3 regions of the Lutispora sp. genome follow, and region 1 is predicted to be linked to each of the others. Evidence: a T-box and tRNA genes for the amino acid it is inferred to sense, from the RefSeq annotation. Region 1 holds a T-box; the other regions hold tRNA genes.
What was found. The T-box of region 1 lies ahead of argS (arginine--tRNA ligase). A T-box ahead of a tRNA ligase gene usually reads a tRNA of that ligase, here a tRNA-Arg.
Positions count from the first base shown of each region.

Region 1 (7,538 bases):
TAGTATTCTTCAAAAATTCTACATATGTATGGACTGGATTTTCCACTTCTGTTTTCTTCCCTATGCTTTCACCGGTTGGTTTAGGTAAGCTACCTAAACCCTTCTCAATTATTTCCTGTATTTTGTCTTCCAATTCATCCGGTAGCTTATACCCCTTGCTGTCAAAAAATTTAATTCCATTGTATTCAAAGGGATTATGGGAAGCAGATATGACTACTCCTGCATCCAAACCCATTTGTCTGGTGAGATAAGCCACCGCAGGTGTAGGCTGCACACCTAAAATCACAGCCTCTCCACCTACGGAACATATACCTGCCACCAATGCTGCCTCCAACATATCTCCAGAAATTCTTGTGTCTTTGCCCACTCCTATTCTTGGTTTTCGATTGGTTTCCTGGGTTAATATATAGGCTCCAGCCCTTCCTAGTTTATAGGCTAGTTCAAAATCCAATTCAGTATTTGCTACACCTCTAACGCCATCAGTTCCAAATAATCGGCTCATAGTATTGTCCCCCTTTAGTTTAGACTTACCTTCCTATTATAACTTAAAACCATTTTTTATGCAATTTTACTTTAATAACCTTGGATCAATAGTGTTGTTTTACATACTTTCAGGGGTTTGAATTCCAAGCAAATTTAATCCTATGTCCAATACGTTGGTTACTGCTTTTGTTAACGCCAGTCTTGCATCTCTTACTTCCTTTTCTGCTGTCAGTATTGGATGAGTATTATAGAATTTATTGTACGCTTTTGCGAGATCAGTCACATACCTGTTTATTACAAAGGGTTCGTATCTGTCTGCAGCTTGTTTTACTGTTTCTTTAAAGAAGCCTAATTGCTTAACCAAATTATACTCATCTTCTGTCTTTAGATAAGATAGATCCGGGTTTTCATCTATATTTCCTGCCTTTTTCAGTATGCTCTTACCGCGTACATAGCTGTACTGTACATAGGGTCCTGATTCACCTTCGAAGCTGAGCATATCCTCCCAGGAGAATATTATATCCCTGTCCATATTGTTCTTCAGGAAGGTGTATATTATGGCTCCCATACCTACTTTTTTAGCCACATCTTCTTTGTTTTCCAGGTTTGGATTCTTGGTATTTATTATCTCCAATGTCTTCTCCACAGCCTCGTCCACAACTTCCTTGGCATATATTACGTCACCTTTCCTGGAGGCCAGCTTTCTGTCTGCAAATTTCACCAGCGAAGTTCCTACATGTACGCAATCATCAGCCCAATCAAATCCTGCAAGCTTTAGCACAGAGAAGAACTGTTTAAAATGCAGAGCCTGAGTGTTGCCTACCACATATAGGGATTTGAAGAAGTCATAGGTTCTCTTCCTGTATATGGCTGCTGCCAGATCCCTTGTGGCATATATGGTTGCACCATCTGATTTTATGATCATGCATGGAGGCAAATTAAACTGTTCCAAATCAACTATCTGAGCTCCATTGCTTTCTTTGAGCAGATTTTTATCCTTGAGTATCTCAATAACCTCAGGCATCTTGTCGCTATAGAAGCTTTCCCCTGCATAGGAATCAAATTCTATGTTAAAGTCCTTATAGAGTTTCTTGAATTCCTTAAGGCTCAACTCCCTGAATTTCTCCCATAATGCTACTGCCTCTGGCTCTCCATCCTCAAGCTGTTTGAAATACATTCTACCTTCGTTTTCAAGTGAAGGATCCTTTTCTGCTTCATCATGGAATTTCACATATATCTTCAACAGTTCATTTATAGGATCCTTTTCTATTACCTCATCATCGCCCCATCTCTTATATGCAGAGATAAGCTTTCCAAATTGAGTGCCATAATCACCTATGTGATTCAGCTTTACTGTTTTATACCCTAAGTGTTTGAATATCTTTTCTATTGCATTTCCTGTTATAGTATTTACAAGATGTCCTATGTGGAAAGGTTTTGCAATATTTGGGGACGAAAACTCCACCAGTACTGTCTTGCCTTCCCCTTCATCTGAGGTGCCATATTTATCTCCCTGTTCTATTACCTGATTGATTACTTGTTTTATGAATTCTTCCTTGTTTACAAAGAAGTTCAGGTATCCTCCTGCTGCCTCAGCTTTTTCCACTATATTATCCTTTTCCACCTTTTCTGCCAGTTCTTTGGCAATCATATTAGGTGCCTTTCTCATGACCTTTGCCAGTTGGAAGCAGGGAAAGGCATAATCCCCCATATTGGGTTGAGGTGGTATCTCCATCAAATCCAATACCTTTGCTTCTTCCATATCTGTAATATTGCTTATTTTTTTCGCTATTTCCAGTTTGAAATCCATATATAATCCTCCTTGAACTAAATTAAAAAAGAACTCCGTCTCAGCTAAGAGACGGAGTATCCGCGGTACCACTCTAATTGGCATAAAAGCCCACTTTAATCCATAACGCCGGATAGCGCTTTTGTCTCCTCAGCTCTTTTCCTCAAGTTGTGACTGTCCGACTTCCACTCTGTTCGGACTCGCTGAAGCCCTTTACATTGAGTACTTTTCTGATTCATAGATTTATGCATATATAATATTATCTACTATTTTATTTAATAATATAAAAATAGTCAATAAGAATCATTCTGCATTCTTATATAATTATCAATCAGCGCTGCTGCTTCGGCACGATTCATGATTTCATTAGGTCTGAAGGTTCCATCTGGACGACCTTGCATTAGCTTCTTATTTATCAGCTCATCTACATAGCCTGCTGCCCAATCTGGTATTTCTTTCTTATCTGGGAATGCTGCTTTGATATTTTTATCATCTCCTGAGAAACCTAAGGCTCTTGCTATCATAACACCTGCTTCAGCCCTTGTTATGGTATCGTTGGGCTTCATGTATACTTCATTACCTATGCCCTTTCCGTTTATCCAACCCTTATCATTGCAGTATTTCAGATATGGTCTCGCCCAGGCCAGTATTTCCTTATCATCTGCATACTTGGATAAATCTACAGCATTATTGTCAGGAACATAACCACTGCTCAGTGCCAGCATCTTTGAAAATTCTGCTCTGGTCAAGGATTTTTCAGGTTCAAACCTGTAGTCACCATCTGGGGTTTTTATACCATTGACAATTCCCTTTTCAATCAGCCTGTACACAGCATCCTTTGCCCAATGGTTGTCCATATCAGTCATGATAGTCAGCTCGCTGTTTTCCATTACTGCATACATGCTGAAATGGGATAGTCTGACAGTAATTGTTCCCTGGACTTCATCAACCGTTCCACCCACCATGTCCCATTGGCCTGTTTTTTCATTATAAACATATATGAATATATGCTTCAGATTTTTTACTTTGTTTTTATTTAAATATATGGTAAGTTCAACAGGTGAATTTAACTCATATCCCTCAGGTATCCTTATATCAAATATGTTGCTGACAAAACTCTTCTTTCCGCTTTTCGGTCTGTATTTCAGCAGATCCTTTATTTCATGTATTTCCAGATATCCATTTGGAAGCTCTTCTCTGCCAGTAAATTTAAGCCTAATCTGGCCTGGTAGCTTTACTTCTTCATTGGCCTGGAAGTTCATCATTTTTCTGAATAAGTAGCCTGTTTCCTTAGATTCCTTTATGTCGACTTCGTCATAATACCTGTCTCTATTATCTCTACTGTCATCCGGATCTCTTCGATTTGGAAGTATATTTATGATTATGGCATCCTCATAAGCTTTGTCAGGTGATAAGATATATCTTCCACTCACTACGATTTCACCAGTTCTACTTGCGGTCAGCATTCCGCCCTCTGTTATTGCTGCAGCTCCTTCATCACCATAGATCTGCCAGCTTACTTTGTCTGATGCCAGCAGCAACTCATTATTATCCATTGTGATTCCATAAAGTTTCAACTGCACACTTTCTCCTGCTCTAAGCTGCACAATTTCTGGCATGATTTGCACCTTAACAACATCATTTACGCTGGAGTTCAATACCTCAGCTGTGTATTCAGTCATGTTTCCTGCCAGATCCATGGAGGTTATGATGATAGTCTCCCTGTCATTATTGGTAAGCATATAGTTTTCATTAAAGATGCCATCATCATCCACATTCACTTCGCTGCCATTAACATATAGCCTGCTGCCAGCTGTAGTTAATCCAGATATCAATATGCTTCCGCTCTGTATAATCTCATAATTGTTTGGACTTTGTACCATCAATTCCGGAGCTCTGTCATCATAATAGAACTCATATGACTTAGTGCTCTTATCTCCGTTATCTCCTGTGACTTCAACTTCTACCAAATTGCTGCCATCATCAAGATTCAACTGGAAGCTGTAATTCATCTCCTTTGTGTCATCAACCTTTTCACCATTTACATAGAATATTGCATTTCCATTCTTATCTGATTGATATCTGCAATCTATATATGGGGCGTTTGTGTAATATACATCATTACCATTTTCGTCCTTTTCTATATTTATATTGCCGTATTGACTACTGAAATCCATAGTAAATACAGGCGGCTCTGGTTTTGGCAGGTATATTTCATCTGAGAGGGTAGGTCTGCTAATATGCTCTTTCTCCTCCGAGCCTACCGACAACTTCTTTTTTATTGCATAGAGTGCAAACCTGTATGATCTGTCAGGAATCCAGCCATATTCATTTCCGGAATCATCAAGCAATGTACCCCCAAAAATTGTTTCTGTTGCATCTCCTTCTACGCTTATCATGGCTTTAACTGAGTTATCTATTTTTCCGTCGCTGTCTACTGCATATATACGATATTCATTTATTCCTGCTGTTTCATCCCACTGAGCCTTCATCATCCCGTTGCCTATGGATTGGACTTTGAAATTGGTTGGTGCTGCAGGTGATAATTCATCTACTATTTCAAAGGCATCTGAGTACATCTCATTAAAGGAAAAACTATCCTCAGGGCCGATTACACTCCTCTTTACCACACCGCGCACTTTATAGCTTCCTGTGGTTATTCCATCAGGAATATTCCATTCATAGGAGCTCAATTCTTTTCCATCCACATCTGTGGCCATCTCCAATGCCATTGAGCTTCCATCATCTTTCACAAGGTATAATTCAACCTTGCTATCATCGGTTACATTCAGCCCCCAATCCACTTTTACCTTGTTTCCTTCCTGCTTTGCAGAAAGTGATTTAAACTCTGCCGGTTCCTTTGCATTGTAAAGTGTCATGGTCACTGCTTTATCCGACTTTATTGTCCATTCACCAACCTTAGGTGAAACAATGGTTACATACAGGCGTTTTTCTTCCATACCGGAGCTGGAAACATCTGCAGGTATAACCTGGTTTCTATAGTTTTCTTCTTCAACAAGCTCATATGTATATCCATCCGGATCTGTTACTGTTATCTCAGGTTTTTCGGAAGAATCATATTCCATTTCGATTATGGCTGATTCAACTCTGTCATCGATTACTGCCTTATATGTGTATTCATCAGCACCCAATGCCATTATCTTACCTAAGCTGCCGTCATAACAGACATAGTAGGAATATGGAATGCTGCCCAGCTTTTCTATATTGGTGCCGTAGCTTATGGTCACATCTCTTCCATCATCATCTTTGGTATTGACTATATATATACCTTTACGATCTACGGGTCCTGCAGAGGCAACATCAAAATTCACTTTACCTCCCCATTTGTATTCAACACCAACTCCTACACCTAATACTTTGACATGGCCTGCTATTTTCTCGGTGGAAAATTCAGCTCCGTAGCCTGCAACGGTTTCACCACCCACAAACCAGACATAATCAGGTATTCTCAATGCTGCATTGATGGTGCCTTTTATTTCGTGTTTGCTTATACCTATATAGGCATTGGCTATTATTATATCCAATATATTCAGATCTGCTCTTACATATCCGCCGCTGAAATCGAAGTGTCCAATAATATCTCCCACATCTATGAAATAGATATACCCGTCTCCTGTCAGATCTATGCCGGATGTACTCAGTATCGCTTCAATATCCCTCAGCCCTACTAAAGTATATCCCTTTATTCTGGAATTATAGGTGAGCACATCCACAATATCGGCTCTTACTGCGATGCTGGAGCCCGTAGGCAAAACACCATAGCGAAGGGATTCGATAAATGACTTCAGGCCATAAATTCCTCCCCCAACGCTCTCAAAGGCAAGGCCAGTACTACCTATGGGTTTTGGTATCTTGCCATATTTTCCTTCAAACTCAAAATAATCAGGGTACAGATAATTGTCAAAAGCCATTGTAGCATTTATTTCCTCTAGCTTTAGCTTAGGACTTTCTGCCTGGGTCCTGAAACCATAGGCACCCTCTCTGGTATTTATGAAAAAGGTAATATTGGTAATTTTCTTATCCGCATAATCCTTGGACTGAAAGCTTCCCAGCTTCCATCGAGGGAATGGCAGCTTGATTTCTGTGTTTATGTCAATATTCTTATTTGTTATTTTCAAATCCTTAAGATCTGATTCCATAAAGCCTTCCCCGACACTGGTCAGGAAATTGAAGAATTTATTTTCAAGCTGCAGTATGCCATCTACCTTTATTTCTCCGCTTTTCTGTATTATGAATTCTTTTACCTCTATAGGGAAGTATCCTACCTTAAGGATGCTTTTATCTGCCATATAGCCAGCCTGATCCTTGATGACATTATTAGCCGAATCTATGTAAAAATGACCCTTTTTTAGACTTACATCCTTGCTTTTACCTTCAAGTGCCGACTTCATGTAAAGCTCTCCGTAGCCCATTATCCTGAAGCTGTCGCCATTTTTGACTACAGACAATGCGCTGTCACCATATCCCTTATAGAAAATACCATTATTTATGGCTATACCATCTCCGTAGACATCGAAGCTCGTATCGGATATGCTTCTTATCTTGCCTCTTATCACGAGAACAGCACTGTTTTTATCAGCAGCACTGAGCTGAGATTCATTTTCATAAAGCACTGCCCTGTGGACTTTCTTACCGCCCAAATTTTCCTCTTTTATCGCCATGATGCCGTAATTTCTTGATTTATACTTTGTATCCGTTGTGACAGTTATATATTGTCCCATAGTATAGTCCAGCATATCATCCCTATGGTTAATTGAAAGCTTGTAATTTCCAGGGTTCAAACCTTTAGGCAGTTTTATGCGAATCTGATTGTCGCTGATGACAGCTATATCGTACTCAGCAATATATGCTGCAGTTTCTTTGGTTGCATGTATCAGGTTCATTTCATAACTGCTTTTATCCTTAAGTCTTTCAAAGCCATAGCCTATAAGGTGAATGACACATTCTTCATCCTCACAGTAAAGATTGCGGGGTATAATATCTGTATAACCTATATCCGAGTCATTATTTTCAAAACCAGGAATTATTATAAATTTCTTTATGCTCTTTATCTCATTATCGAAAGATCTTATTCGTATCATATACTGCAATACTTTGAGGTTCTGAGTATTTAATGCTTTTACCTTCCATGCTGCAGTAGCCTTTTGTCCCACTGGTATGTTGTACAGATAATGGCTGCTTACTTCTCCTTCTGCCAGTTCCAATCCAGCGGGAAGGATTAGTTCAGCGTTGATTCCTGTCAAAT
Region 1 covers NZ_JAWLCK010000050.1:3,243-10,780, forward strand. The annotation lists gene glmM (phosphoglucosamine mutase) at 1-502, opposite strand, end outside; gene argS (arginine--tRNA ligase) at 602-2,293, opposite strand; T-box leader at 2,338-2,520, opposite strand; gene ACESM9_RS08710 (S-layer homology domain-containing protein) at 2,566-7,538, opposite strand, start outside.

Region 2 (7,538 bases), on a different contig from region 1:
GTGCTTTCCACCATATCTATGGCAGCTTTTGCAGTATCCTCCCTGCTTCCAGGAGTCTTATGAATCTCTGCTCCATGAGCTTCTATCTGTTTGATCTTCTTATCAGATGATGAAGCAGGCACAAAAACATGGCACCTTATCCCTGCCCTTGCTCCATAGGCAGCAATAGCTGTTCCTGCATTTCCGCTGCTGTCTGCAACAATCTCCTCTACTCCCAGCTTTTTTGCCATGGCAACGAGTATCGCAGCACCCCTATCCTTGAAAGATAGAGTTGGCATATAATAATCTGCCTTTGCGTAAAGGTTTTGACCTATTTGTAGTAGAGGTGTACCCCCTTCTCCCATGGTTATATTTCTCCAACAATCATCTTCTTTTTGAAAGGGAAGCGCATCTATATACTTCCATAGCGAATGATCCTTTGATATGGCTGTGGCTTCAAAATCTATAGGCTTTTTCTCGTATTGAAGATTTAATAACCCACCGCAGTGGCATTTCCAAGCATTGCTCTCTAATGAAAACCTATGACCGCATTCTACACATTTATACTCCATACTTAGTGCTTCCTCCCCAACTTATTTAATTATTCAATATAAGTTATGGCATCCATTTCTACCGCGAAGCCATAATGGAGATCCCTGGTGGGAACTATAGTTCTGGCATGTTTTTTATTAATCATATTTAACCAATTCTACATCCGCTCCATATAGTCTCCCTTTTGAATCTCTCCTGACATAAAGAAGGACATGTTCTAAACGTCCAATGCCTAGTAACCCTAAACGTTTCATGTCTCTCGGACTTATGAAAATTCTGTCTTGAAGGTAATGGAGTATGGGGGCATCCGGATCAAGGACATAAGCATAACCCCAATTCATATATTTTCCCGTCCTCATATCGTATTTTCCACCTGTAAAATCTACCTTTGCCTTAACCTTCTTTCCCTTTTTCATAATCTCATCTATTCTGCTCATCCTATTCTGCTCCTTTATATATAAAATGATTGTTTTATATTTTGCCATACCATACCTCAAGGGCATGGTATTTGTTAATTCTAAATTGAATTATACTATTTTCATCTATCTTATTTTTACATGTTTCCATTTGCCTGTTCTAAATCTAATATACACAAAAACCCATCTTACAAGCTGATCAATGAATACAGCCATCCATGCTCCCATTAATCCAAATCCCATATTGATGACAAAAATATAGGCTAGGGCAACTCTAATTAAAAGGACTCCCACAGAGGTAGCCACCAAAGGCCAGAAAGTATCACCTGCGCCCCTCAAGGCTCCTGCCAGTATGAATTGAGATGATTGAAAAGGCTGAACCAATGCAATTATTTTCAATGCTCCAGATGCACTGTCTATAATCAGGGGATCCGTAGAGTAAAGACCTACTAATTGGGGGCCGAAAAAGAAGAATATGATAGCCATAAATGTGGATATCAGAGATCCAATCTTTCTGGTTTTCTTTGCATAGGCTTCTGCTTTTTCATGATTTTTAGCACCCAATGATCTCCCAACCAAAGACGAAGCTGCTATCCCGAAAGCCTGGCCTGGCTGAAAGGAGAGGCCTAATATGCTCAGGGCTATCTGATGGGCTGCATATATAACTGTACCTAATCCAGCTACAATTCTGACAAACAAAAGTATACCTGTCCTCAAAACCATTTGCTCTAATGATGCAGGTAATCCTATCTTTACCAGGTTATACATGATATTCTTGTCAAATTTGAATTTATTCCCAATGTTGAGTTTAATAATGCTCTTACCCTTTACAATATATCTGAATAATAATATACATGCTATAACTTGCGATAATGCTGTTGATATGCCTGCCCCTGTAACTCCAAGTTCAGGGAAGCCCAATAAACCATATATTAGCAAAGCGTTTCCTATAACATTTAGAAAGTTGCATTTCAAGTTTATTCTCATAGGTGTTTTTGTTTCGCCTATTCCTCTTAATGCAGCTGATACAGACATGTTGAGTGATTGAAATATAAATCCTATCATAATAACCTTAAAATAATTACTGCCAACCTGTAAAGCATCAGGCTGAGCACCCATTAAACTCATGATCTGCTGGGTAAAAGTCAAGCCTAATATTGACAAAGGTATAGTTAGCATGGTCATGCTCAATAGCATAACATGTTTCAAAACAATTTCTATTCTTTCATTTTGCTTAGCTCCATAATACCTTGCAATCATTGCTGTTCCGCCCACATTTAATGCCTGAACAAGAGACAGGCCGATAAATAAAGGCTGATTAGTCATACCTACAGCTGCTACAGAAGCAGCTGCCACAGCTTGATTCTTTATTCTTCCAAGCATCATCATGTCTATCATGCCGAATAATGATCCTAAAAGGAGTTCTATCAATACCGGCCAGGCTATCTTTATAACATCTTTTCTTATAGGATCTTTTTTATAAGATATTGTCTTTTCCTCAACATCATTATTATTTATATCTTTCATTCCTCACTGCCTCTTCTCATTTTGAAATTACATATGATAATTCTTTATATTATAAAATTTTTTACAGACATAAGAAAAATACCAAGTCTTTTACAGCTTGGTATCGTATTGCATAAATGGTGCACCTAGAGGGATTCGAACCCCCGGCACACGGTTTAGGAAACCGTTGCTCTATCCTGCTGAGCTATAGGTGCATTTTATCGTACCCTGTTATTATAATAAATTTTTGAGAATTTATCAATGTCAATATGATGGAAAATCCATCTTTTCACCATATATATCTTTATAAATCAAACAAATACAGTTATATTTTATTATGTTAGGATTCATTAGCTTATTCAAGTAAGGATTTATAGCACTCATATACTTTTTCATTAAAGCAGGCAAATATCACTTTTTGTACACAAGTATCATTTGATAAAAATTTTTGAACCTCTTCTACAGCTATTTTAGTAGCTCTCTCAAGTGGAAATGAATACACACCTGTGCTTATGGCGGGAAAAGCTATAGTTTTTATATTGCTTTCTACGGCCAGCTTCAATGAATTCCTGTAAGCATTCCTCAATAGCTCATCCTCTCCATTACCTCCCCCTCTCCATACTGGTCCTACAGTGTGTATTACATATTTCGCCGGCAAGTTGTAGCCCTTGGTAATCTTGGCTTCTCCGGTTTTGCAACCGCCCAGGCCTCTGCATTCCTCCAACAATTTTGGCCCTGCAGCCCTATGTATTGCACCATCTACACCGCCACCACCTAAAAGGCTGTTGTTGGCAGCATTGACTATGGCATCAACCTGAAGCTTAGTGATGTCACCGAGATATACTTTAATCTTATCTTTCATCCTGATCAACTCCTTACAATTGATTTTGGTATTTTAGCATCACAATCCATTTGCCTATTTCCTAACAGATTCTAATATGCTACTATTATTTCAATATCATATAAAGGGGCAATGAATATGTGTGGCAGATTTTTGCTGGAAAGTGAAGTTGAGGATTTAGTGGCAAGGTATAATGCAGATTACTCCATGGAAAATTATAAATCAGGAGAGATATTTCCCTCCGAAAATCCTCTTACCGTTATTAAAGCAGATGATAAAATTAAGCTGATGCCTATGAGATGGGGTCTGCCTATTAACGATAGCAAAAGGCTTGTCATAAATGCCCGGGTTGAGACAGTGGATAAAAAGCCTATGTTTAAGTCATCCTTCCTTAAAAGAAGATGCATCATTCCGGCCAATGCCTTCTTCGAATGGAAAACAGTAAACAGCAAAAAAGTAAAGCATCGAATCAGTAAGGACAGTGAAAACATCTTTTCCATGGGTGCAATATATGATGATAATGGCTTCGTTATATTGACCATGGATTCTACTGAGGATATGAAGAGCATCCACAATAGGATGCCCTTGATTCTCACCAGAGAAGAGGAAAATATATGGCTGGACACCACCACTGATTTCTATAGGCTGAAGTCTCTGATATCCGGCTCTCGATTCATAGATTTCCGTATAAAACCGGCAACCCAGGAAAAAGAGTATACTCTTTTTGATTATTTATAGGATTTTTGTCATTACAGATCTACAGACTGTCCAGGTTTAAGCACTATTGCTTTTGAAGAAGTCTCATCAGCTACGGCTTTTGCAAATGCTTCAGGATCCTGCTTCAGTAGAGGGAATGTATTGTAATGCATAGGTATAACATACTTAGGCTTTATCATCTTTACGGCTTCCAGAGCATCCTCGGGACCCATGGTATAAAAATCTCCTATGGGCAGTAATGCCACATGGATATTATGCTTTTTCAGAAGCTCCATGTCCTTGGTCAGGCCTGTATCTCCAGCGTGGTATATCTTCTTTCCCATAACATCAACTATGAAACCACAGGCATGGCCTCCTTCTATGCCGCTTCCATGAAAAGCCTGAAAGTACTTGACGCTTCCGAAGTCGGTTTTTGCCTTGCCTCCAATATGTCCTGCCACCACATTATCATGACTTTTCTTGAATTCAATGCCTATTTCATTGGTTGTAAAAATAGTAGCGTTAGTTCTTCTGGCAATATCTAAAGCATCTCCCTTGTGGTCTCCATGATAATGGCTCACGAATATGTGGGTAGGATTAACCTCTGATGCCTTCACTGCTGCTACAGGATTGTCGGTTATAAATGGATCAAATAAAAGTGAGTATTTCCCATCCTCTACCAAAAAGCATGAATGCCCGATAAATCTGACTTTCACATCCATCAACCTCCATCTTTAAATAATTACTGGTATTATTATACCATTTACTGCTATACTTATAAACGCTTCAATCTTTATTTCTTGTATTTATGGAAATATTATGCAATAATTAATATAATGAGATATTCTTTATACCTTGTTAATGAATATTAATATGCTTGATCCGTAGAAGCTTTTTCTATGAAACAGGTGTTTTAACCGGAGGGAGTTTTATGTTTAGAAAAATGATAAGATTGTTGTGTATGATAATCTGCTGTTTATCTTTAATTGGCTGCACCTCAGATAAAACCCACCAGGATGAAAAACTTATAGATATGGTTAAAGAAAAGGAAATAAATGAATATCTGTTCTTTACCTATCAAATACCTTTTTCTGAATATGAGGAAAGCATGAAGAAGCTTTATTATAAAAATTACAGCCTGGATTATATAAAAAACAGTACTCGACCGGTAATTAGCTATGAAGATAGAAAGCTTATACTGAAGGATATAATAAATTACACTGAAGAAGACTTAAAGGAACTGCGCCAGGATGTTAAAAAAAATCTGGAGGAAGACATAAAAGCCGGCAGGATTATACCTGCAGAACAGATAGGTACAAGAGGTCCCCTTGAAATTTCCAAGGTATACTATGATGATACTTTCAAACATAAAGTGGTTTTCGTAAAAAATGAATTGAAATATGACGATCCCAACCTGAATGTCAAGTACTACAGGCGCCATATTTTCCGTGAAGAAGAGGGAGAATGGAAGCTTTGGGAGGTCAGGGAAGATTTCCATTATGGTGAAAAAATGCCCGTACCTAAAGCTGTAGAGCTATTTAGCAACTATAACGGTGTTGAAGTGGAATACCCATATACTATTGACTTAAATGAGTATAATAAAGAATGGTTCTAGCCGCAGCTAGAACCATTCTTTTAAATTCAACACTATGATAATAATTTACTTCAAATAGTCCTTAATCAATGTAAGCAAATCGCTGTATACACCATAGGCGGTCTGCTGTATCTCTGGGTACCTCTCAACTATGCAAATTTCACCCATCAGGTCTGTACTGATGGATAAAACAGATGTTGTAGAATCAATATTGCTGAATATATCTTTGTTATCTACAAATGATGGATATACTCTGCCTTTGATATCATCTTCATCTCTAAAGCCTTCACAAAGAAGCTTTATCTTTCCACCTTTTCTTTTTGCATCATCAATATCTTTCAAAGTAACGCCTGAGATACCTGTCCTATCTATAGTCATGGGAGTGGCATTTCCGTCCATAAGAACATTAATTAAAGCAGCCGTCTTTGCTGCAGCATCCCATCCATCTATATCCATGGAAGGGTCCGCCTCGGCGAAACCTCTTCTTTGGGCTTCTTTCAAAGCAGCTTCATAATCCGAGCCTGCTTCCATCTCTTCCATAATAAAATTGGTAGTAGTATTCAAAATTCCCTTAAAGCCTAATATCTTGCAGCCCGGCAAAGTCTTTTCCACCAAATTGAATATGGGTGTACCGTCCATAACTGTAGTTTCATGCAGCAAGGCCAAGCCCTTTTCATCAGCCATTTTCTTTAACCTTTTATAATCCCAGGCTATGGGACCTTTATTGGCGGTTATGACATGCATATTATTTCTAAAGGCTTCTTCTATGTGGCTTATAGCTGGCTGACCGTCCTCTATGGAAAGTGTGCTGAGTTCTATGAGCACATCTGCCTCTGATTTTTGCATGATTTCCAAGGCGCTGCCATCTATTCTTTGAGGGTTATTCTGAAAAAATCTCCCTTCTGTCTCTACCTCTTGCAATGCTCTATTCAAGTCTACTCCTGATGGATCAAAAAGAGCACCCTTTGACCTTGTAGATATGGCAGTAACAACTACATTGAAATTGTATGTATTTTTGATTTCTTCTTTTTTCTCCATAAGCATTCTGCAAAATTCCTTGCCTGCGTTGCCAAAGCCGATCATACAGATGGATAATTTTCTATTTTCCACTTTGCACACCTTCCTTATCATTAATATTCCAAAGCCTTATCTTATCCATTAAATACTTACAGTTCTCTAATTGTTGGTCAGTTTCATCACAGCAGTGCCATCCTTTTTCATCCTATATAGATTATCATCAAACTCATCTTGGTTAGCGATAATAAATATCCAATCACCTGCAAAATTTACATGTCTTATATACTTTGATTCATATAAAAGAGTGTTACCTGTTCCATCCATTCTTACCCGATACAGCTTTTCCTTGTAATCCATATAAGAAGCATTGTCAACAACCAAATAATAAATCCATTCCCCGTCAATATTAACTACATTCAATCTTGATATTGCTTTTTCAGTTCCATCATTTTTATAAATACGATCACTATAGTATATATAATCTCTAAAACCTATTATCTCTATAGCAGGTATATCAGAAGGCATATCATCTATTCTGGACTTCATGGAGCCATCTGTCTTCATTTTATAAGGGAAAGATGTATAATAATCATCCTTCGTCAGATCATACTTGGTATAGTAGATCCAATCTCCCACTACAGTGAAACTCTGAATTAAATCTTCTATGTTGGGTATCAGTGATTGTCTATTTGAGCCGTCTAATTTCATACGCATTATACTTCTTCCTGCATATTCTTCTTTGTAGTAGATCCAATCTCCCACAATCTGAAGGATGTCCTGATTGGCCTTAATATCTGTTTTTAGCTGTGTCTTGCCTGTTCCATCGGTTCTTATTTTATAAATAGAATCAGGCCCATTAGTAACTCTTATGTAATATATCCAGCCATCCTTCACATTTATGCTGCTGGCCAAGTCGCTGCAAACAAGGGTTTCTCCT
Region 2 covers NZ_JAWLCK010000023.1:16,129-23,666, forward strand. The annotation lists gene ACESM9_RS05560 (threonine synthase) at 1-551, opposite strand, end outside; gene ACESM9_RS05565 (hypothetical protein) at 669-968, opposite strand; gene ACESM9_RS05570 (MATE family efflux transporter) at 1,074-2,474, opposite strand; tRNA gene ACESM9_RS05575 (tRNA-Arg) at 2,592-2,668, opposite strand; gene ACESM9_RS05580 (O-acetyl-ADP-ribose deacetylase) at 2,809-3,315, opposite strand; gene ACESM9_RS05585 (SOS response-associated peptidase) at 3,433-4,032, shown strand; gene ACESM9_RS05590 (metal-dependent hydrolase) at 4,044-4,706, opposite strand; gene ACESM9_RS05595 (hypothetical protein) at 4,922-5,605, shown strand; gene ACESM9_RS05600 (homoserine dehydrogenase) at 5,651-6,694, opposite strand; gene ACESM9_RS05605 (DUF5050 domain-containing protein) at 6,761-7,538, opposite strand, start outside.
Region 2: it has a tRNA-Arg gene. The T-box ahead of argS (arginine--tRNA ligase) is inferred to sense a tRNA for this amino acid. The anticodon was not compared.

Region 3 (7,538 bases), on a different contig from region 1:
TTTGTACTGAATTTGTATTATAATAGTCTTATTAAAGTGTTTATTGCCTGTTCAGGGGGAAAATATATGTTTAAGAAAAAAATACTAGTTATAGACGATACAGAATTAACAGTAAGTATTATCACTGAGATGCTGACTGAAGAGGGGTATGAAGTAGTAGTTGCCAGAAATGGCCTGGAGGGACTTCAGAAGGTCAGGGAAGAAAAGCCCGACCTGGTTATCCTTGACGTAGTAATGCCGGGAATGGATGGTTTTGAGGTTTGCAAGGTATTGAGGGACGATGAGAGCAATAACCTGATGCCTATTGTCATGCTTACCGCTCAGGATAATGAAGAAGATAAACTTATGGGACTTGAACTTGGTGTTGATGATTACATATTCAAGCCTTTCAACCATAGGGAACTGGTAAGCAGGGTTAAAAACACCCTTAGAAGAATAGATAGGAACAGGTGGGCTAACCCACTTACAGGCCTTCAAGGTAATATCGAAATACATGCCGAAATCAATAAGAGGATTGCCAGGGAGGAGCAGTTTGCAGTTCTCTATCTTGATTTGGATAATTTCAAGGCATATAACGATGTATATGGTTTTTCGAGTGGTGACAGGGCTATAAAGCTTACTGCCGATATTATACTATCCAATGTACAAATGATAGGTAATGACGGAGATTTCATAGGCCATATCGGCGGTGATGACTTTGTGGTAATTACCATTCCCGAAAAGGCTGCTGAAATAAGTGAAGGAATAATACAGGATTTTGACAGTAAGATGGTTGAACTGTATTCCGATGAAGACAGGGAAAAAGGATATATTACAACCATGAACAGACTTGGTCAGACAATGGAGTTTCCCATAATGACCATTTCTATTGCTGTGGTTACCAATGAGGCACGCGTTTTGTACAGCCCTGTACAAATTGCAGAGATAGCTGCAGAAGTAAAAAAGAAGGCTAAGATGCTTGAGGGAAGCGTGTACATTAAGGATAAGAGGAAGTATCGCTAAGAAGAAAGTAGTAATGTATCAATAAAAGAGGAACAGTCCTGTTTCTCTTTATTTTTTGGTTTCCTATAGTGAGTAATAATAGTGCCCGCCAGTTAATAACTATAATTAGATAAAATGGGGCGGGGGACTTGATATGGTATTAGTGGTAAGGAAGTACAATATACTGATGATTTGCCTTCTGCTGACAGTATCATATATATCATACTGCGTTACAATGCAAGATACGGCTCCGACAGTTGTACTTCCTGTTACAAATAAGGTTATAGTGCTTGATGCAGGGCATGGAGGCCCTGACCCTGGAGCAATAGGAAAATCAGGGGCATTGGAGAAAGACATCAACCTGGATATTGTTCTGAAGCTGCAGGGGTACCTTGAGCAGGGAGGATGTATAGTCCAGCTTACAAGGGCAGTAGATGAGTCTATACATGACAAGGATAAGAAATCCATTCGGAACAAAAAACGCTCTGACTTAAAAAACCGTAAGGACATAATCAATTCCAGCCAGGCTGACGCATATGTTTCCATTCACCTGAACAGTTTCCCCCAATCACGGTATAAGGGGGTCCAAAGCTTTTACCCCAGGAATTCGGAAGACAGCAAGAGGCTGGCTGTATCTGTCCAGAAAGAATTAAAAGAAACCCTGCAGATTGACGACAACAGGGAAGCGCTTCCTATAGGTGAGGTTTATCTTATGCAGGGTACACAGGTACCCTCTGTTATTGTTGAGTGTGGGTTTCTCTCAAATCCGGAGGAGGAGCGCAATCTGTCGGATGATAAATACAGGGAGAGAGTTGCCTGGGGGATATATATGGGAATCATGAGGTTCTTTGAAATTATATAGGCATAAACTATGTTTAAGCAAAACAAAGTTAATCAGCATTGAACTTTTGGTTTGATTATAATAAAATAAACAGGCTAAACAATATTGATATGGTGGGTACTATGAATTATATTGAAGCATTAAATGAACAACAGAAAAAAGCGGTGATGCATGGGGATGGTCCCCTGCTTATACTTGCAGGCGCAGGCAGCGGCAAGACCAGAGTTCTGACACATAGGATAGCCTACCTGGTTGATGATAAAGGCGTAAAACCCTGGAATATTCTGGCCATAACCTTTACCAATAAAGCGGCCAAAGAGATGAAAAGCAGGGTTGTCAAGCTCATTGGCGCTGAGGGAGAGGATATGTGGGTCAGCACATTTCACTCGGCTTGCGTCAGAATTCTGAGAAGAGACATAGATAAACTCGGATACGACAAGAGCTTTGTTATATTTGATACATCCGACCAGCAGACACTGATTAAGGAATGTCTAAGAGAATTAAACCTCAATGAAAAAAACTTTCCGCCTAAATCTGTGCTACATCAGATAGGCAGGGCCAAGGATGAAATGATTGATCCGCAGACATACATGACAATGTACTCAACTGATTTCAGGCTGGGCAAGGTGGCAAGTATTTATGAGTTATACCAGAAGAAGCTGAAAATCAACAACGCTCTTGACTTTGACGACATAATAATCAAGGCCATCGAACTCTTGACTGAATTCCCCGAAGTTCTGGGTTACTATCAATCGAGATTCAGATATATACTTGTGGACGAATACCAGGATACCAACAGTGCACAATTCACCTTTGTCAGCCTGCTTTCGGCATCACACGGTAATATCTGTGTGGTTGGTGATGATGACCAGGGCATATATGGATGGAGAGGGGCAAACATAAGAAACATCCTTGATTTTGAGAGGGAGTTTCCCGGCACAAAGGTAATCAAGCTGGAGCAGAATTATAGGTCAACTCAGAATATACTGGATGCCGCCAACCATGTAATCAGAAATAATGCTGGCCGTAAATCCAAGAAGCTGTGGACTGAAAACGGGCCTGGAACCAGTGTCAGATATTTTTGTGCCTCCAATGAACATGAAGAAGCAGAGTATATAATATATGAAATAAACAAACAGGTAAAAGAGGGAATAAGGAAGCATTCTGATTTTGCCATTCTATACAGGATGAATGCACAGTCCCGTGTACTGGAAGAAGGATTCATGAAATTCGGTGTGCCGTATAAGCTTGTAGGCGCACAGAAGTTCTACGATAGAAAGGAAATAAGGGACCTTCTGGCCTACCTCAGGCTAATCCATAACCCGTCTGATTCTGTCAGCCTGAGAAGGATTATTAACGTACCCAGGAGGGGTATAGGCAAGACTACTATTGAACTGCTGGAACAGCAGGCTGCAGCCAGGGAGGTCTCCATATTCAGCCTTATTCAGGCCATTGACAGTATACAGGGAATAAGCAGGGCTGCAGGGGCGCTGCAGAATTTTTCATCCATAATCTGCGGTCTTAAGGCGGTAAAAGAACAGCTCAAGGTTTCAGAGTTGATAGAAGAGATTCTCAAAAGGACAGGCTATCTGAAAGAACTGGAAGATGAAGATACCATAGAAGCCCTGGGAAGAATTGAGAACCTCAAGGAATTCATATCGGTGGCCATTGAATTTGAAAGGGAAAATGAAGATGCAGACCTGGGCTCATTCCTGGAGAACGTCTCTCTTGTTTCGGATATTGATACCCTGGATGAGGAAAAGGATGCAGTTGTGTTTATGACCTTCCACAGTGCTAAGGGCTTGGAGTTTCCTGTCGTATTCATGGCCGGTATGGAAGAAGGGGTCTTCCCCGGATACCGGTCATTCTCTGAAGAAGGTGAACTGGAAGAGGAGAGAAGACTCTGTTATGTTGGAATTACCAGAGCCAGGGAACAGGTATATATGACCGGAGCCTACTGTAGGACACTGTTCGGCAGTACAACATACAATAATGTTTCGAGGTTTGTAAAAGAGCTGCCCGAAGAATTGGTGGACGGTCTGGAAACTGCAAAAGACAGAAGGGATAGCCTCCTGTCTTGGGATTCAACCGGGCGAAATAGTTATTCCAGAGATTCTTACGGTCCGACCATGCCAGCGGCATCAAGGGGTATGCCGAAGCCCCAGTCCTATGGAGAAGCAGGGGCCAGTCAGGAGCCTGTAGAATTATCCAATCTGAAAACCGGTGTTCTGGTAGAGCATAAAAAGTTTGGTGTTGGAGTAATAACACGGGTGGAGGAAGAAGGCGATGACCTCAAGCTTGACATAGCTTTTAAAAGTGTGGGAAACAAGAGGCTGATGGCCCAGTATGCCGGACTCAGGATAATCAGATAGCAATCCAAGATACCTTGACGTATTATTTTAGATTTAATTATATAAGGAAAACAAATTAACCGCTCATAAGGATTACAAAATCAAGATAAACTAGATGCTTGTTATACTAAATTTCAGACCGGAATTAATTCGCATCCATGCTCAATAATTCCTAGAATTGACATCCTGTCAATTCTTCCTGAAATTTGAGCATAACTTCGCATAGTTTATCCGATGACTACCGCCGCTAAGACTCCCTTCTTCTTCAAGTGAGGGAGAAGCGGCGTTACGTCCCTGGATAACGGCTTCTAAGATTCAGTTGGAGATAAATACTCCACCTGAATCCAAGAATCCTGCTTATCTAGGATTTCTCCATTACTTATTCGCTTGTTAATTCACTTTCCTTACATACTTTTGTTATTTATAGCATTATATAATGACCTCATGTTAAAAACATATCTATGAAGTATAACCCGATTTAACTATTAAAGAGGGGGGAAGTAGAAGATGCCGAAGAAAATAGGGAAAGGCGGACGCAACCGACAAGCTACGCAAAGAGCAGCCGGTCTGGGCATGACCTTAAGTCTTGTTCTCAGAGAAGGTGAGGGTATAGTTGAATGTAAGGCTGTATCGGTGTTCCAAATTGAGGGGAATGAATATATAATGTTTTTTCCTTGTGAATATGACCGAATGGGAGATTTGGAGCTCGAGTGCCAATGGGACCTGATATACAGACTGTCGTATGATGGGAATGGAAATCTTCAACTGAATTTCATACAGGATGCAAAGGAAAGATTCAGGGCTGGAATTGAAGCAGAGGGAGCCTTGCTTGAAATTTTGGAGAACACTGTGATACCCATTGGAGAACCGGACAGCGCCGAGAAGTATGAATTCATCCGGTCCTTTATAGTGAATGGGACGAAGTATATTTCAACTATTGCTGAGGGGAATAAGTATGGAATGGAAGTAATAATCAAGGTAGTAAAGGATGAGGCAGGGGGAGCAGCAGTCTTGAAAGTAGAAGACGCAGAAGAATGGATTGCAGTTGTACGCGCAAGACAAGGAATTTTAACACATTAAAGAGTGCTGTCGGTTTAATACCGGCAGTTTTTTCTTACCGATTGACTGAACAGATTGAACCATGTATAATCTTGATACAAGTGACTTGCGCCCATAGCTCAGCTGGATAGAGCATCTGACTTCGGATCAGAGGGTCGGGGGTTCGAATCCTCCTGGGCGCGCCAAAGTAGTTTAGAAATGTCGTATTGAGAACTGTCACTAAAATTTCCCTAAGAAAAACCAATGTAATGTTACGCTGCTATTCTTTCTCTGGAAAGCTGTTTAAGAGGGTTGTGGAGAAATTAAATCTAAAGGGTAAGTATGAGAGTATTGGAAAATAGAAAGGTCATAAAATAGCTTAATAATAAATAAAACTTGATAGAAATAATGATGGTTGAGGATGTAATAAAGTGGCTATAGGATAATTTTAAAAAGACGATATAAATAATGGCAAATTAATTACATAATGGTAAAATTTTCTTTACTTTTGTTTACAATTGATTTAGTATTAAATTAAGATTATGTTATGATGTTTGCATTTACTAGCTTGTGAGTAAGAAGAAAACTCTGGTCTCTATTATCCCAGTATATATCAGATTTGTCTTACATATATAATTATGAGGATGGAAACAATATGCTTGAAAAATCTAAGATGAATCTAGAAGCAGGTTTGTGGGCAAAAGAAAAAGGATATTACGATATTGCAGTTAGTAGATATTATTATTCATTATTTCAGAAAGTAATTACTATTCTGAAACATGATGGTTTTTACAATGCTCCGAAAGGAGAAAATAATACACATAATCAGGTCATCAATGATTTTAATGAATACATTTATAAGATTAACCTTGCACCTGAACAGATTCCAAAAGTAACAACAATGCATAAGCTAAAGAAAAAAAGAAATAAAGCAGACTATTCAGAAGAAAAAATAGAATATACTTTAGATTTCATCAATGATTTTTTACCTAAATATAATCAGTTTATAAAAGTAATAGATAGCATATTAATAAAAAGGGGAATTGACAATAATGGAAGATAAGAAAGTATTTATAGAAGAGTTTATTTCTAAGGTGAAGGATAAATACAGAGATTTAATAATTGGTTATGAATTTGACGATGAAGATAATGCTTTTGATATATGGCATACAGGGAAACATTATGAGTCTAACGATGAAGAATTTTTGTCTTATACTGGCGAATTGATAAGAGATGTATTATTTGCCAATGGAATTTTTAATATTTCTTTTGGTTATGATTATTTAAAAACTAGAGATATGGGATGGAAATGTAACAATGATTCTCAGAATACTATACAAATAACTAAAGGTGAAGTAAAAGTTAGTATTAAAAAAGAAGATTCAATTCCTAAAATATATATTAATACAAGAATATTAGTTAAACCTGGAGATATTATTGATTTCAAAACTGATTTTATACAAACGAATAATTATAATAAAAATTATCTTCAACCTGATTGTTTTTTTGAAGAAGATTTGGACAAATATAAACAGATACCTAACGAGGAGTTTATCCAAGCTGCATAATTTAAGAAGGGAGCGTACATATGGATATTAATAAACAGCCTGGAATAAAAGTGAATGGAATTATTCTTGTTTCTGAAAAATTTTCCAGGGAGCCTGATATATCTTCAGATTTAAAAACAACTGTAGATTTTGATATAAACCTAAATAAAATAGAAAATACAGATAAATTTAATGTTATTCTTACCACATCAGTAAAAGGCATGTCAGAAGAAAAAGAAGTTTTTAATTTAGAGTGTACTTTTGTTGGATTATTTAATTATATTAATGGAGAAGAGAACATGGAAATGGACGATTTTGCAAAACATAATGCACCTGCGATTATGTTTCCTTATATCCGGGAGCATATATCATCTATAACGCAAAAATCAGGCATAAAACCAATATATTTAGCTCCGATTAATGTTGTTGCATTGTTATCAGAAAAAGAATCAGCTTCGTAAGTAAGACCTTATTAAGACCCTCGGGTCTTTTTTTTATACAAAAAATCTTATTATCCTGTCCTAATAGTGTTTAGAACAGCCGGTAGTGTCTCGAAATGGGTAGTTGCCCGAGAGCACATAAGTAATGTAGCTGTACAATACGTGCATTTTTTGGTACTATTTAACTAGTAGAAGGCTATAATAGATTGGCAAGTATCTGTCAAGTCTTCTTATATAAATAATTGCGGTGTGGTCAAATACATGGGGGCAAGAACATCAAACTTCGATTTTCTAAAAGAAAGATGGCCTACTTTAGCCAGAAATGGGCGGTTAGCTGAAC
Region 3 covers NZ_JAWLCK010000040.1:8,479-16,016, forward strand. The annotation lists gene ACESM9_RS07820 (response regulator) at 67-1,002, shown strand; gene cwlD (N-acetylmuramoyl-L-alanine amidase CwlD) at 1,136-1,843, shown strand; gene pcrA (DNA helicase PcrA) at 1,945-4,194, shown strand; gene ACESM9_RS07835 (hypothetical protein) at 4,681-5,253, shown strand; tRNA gene ACESM9_RS07840 (tRNA-Arg) at 5,341-5,417, shown strand; gene ACESM9_RS07845 (hypothetical protein) at 5,867-6,274, shown strand; gene ACESM9_RS07850 (hypothetical protein) at 6,264-6,779, shown strand; gene ACESM9_RS07855 (protein-export chaperone SecB) at 6,800-7,219, shown strand; gene ACESM9_RS07860 (DEAD/DEAH box helicase family protein) at 7,460-7,538, shown strand, end outside.
Region 3: it has a tRNA-Arg gene. The T-box ahead of argS (arginine--tRNA ligase) is inferred to sense a tRNA for this amino acid. The anticodon was not compared.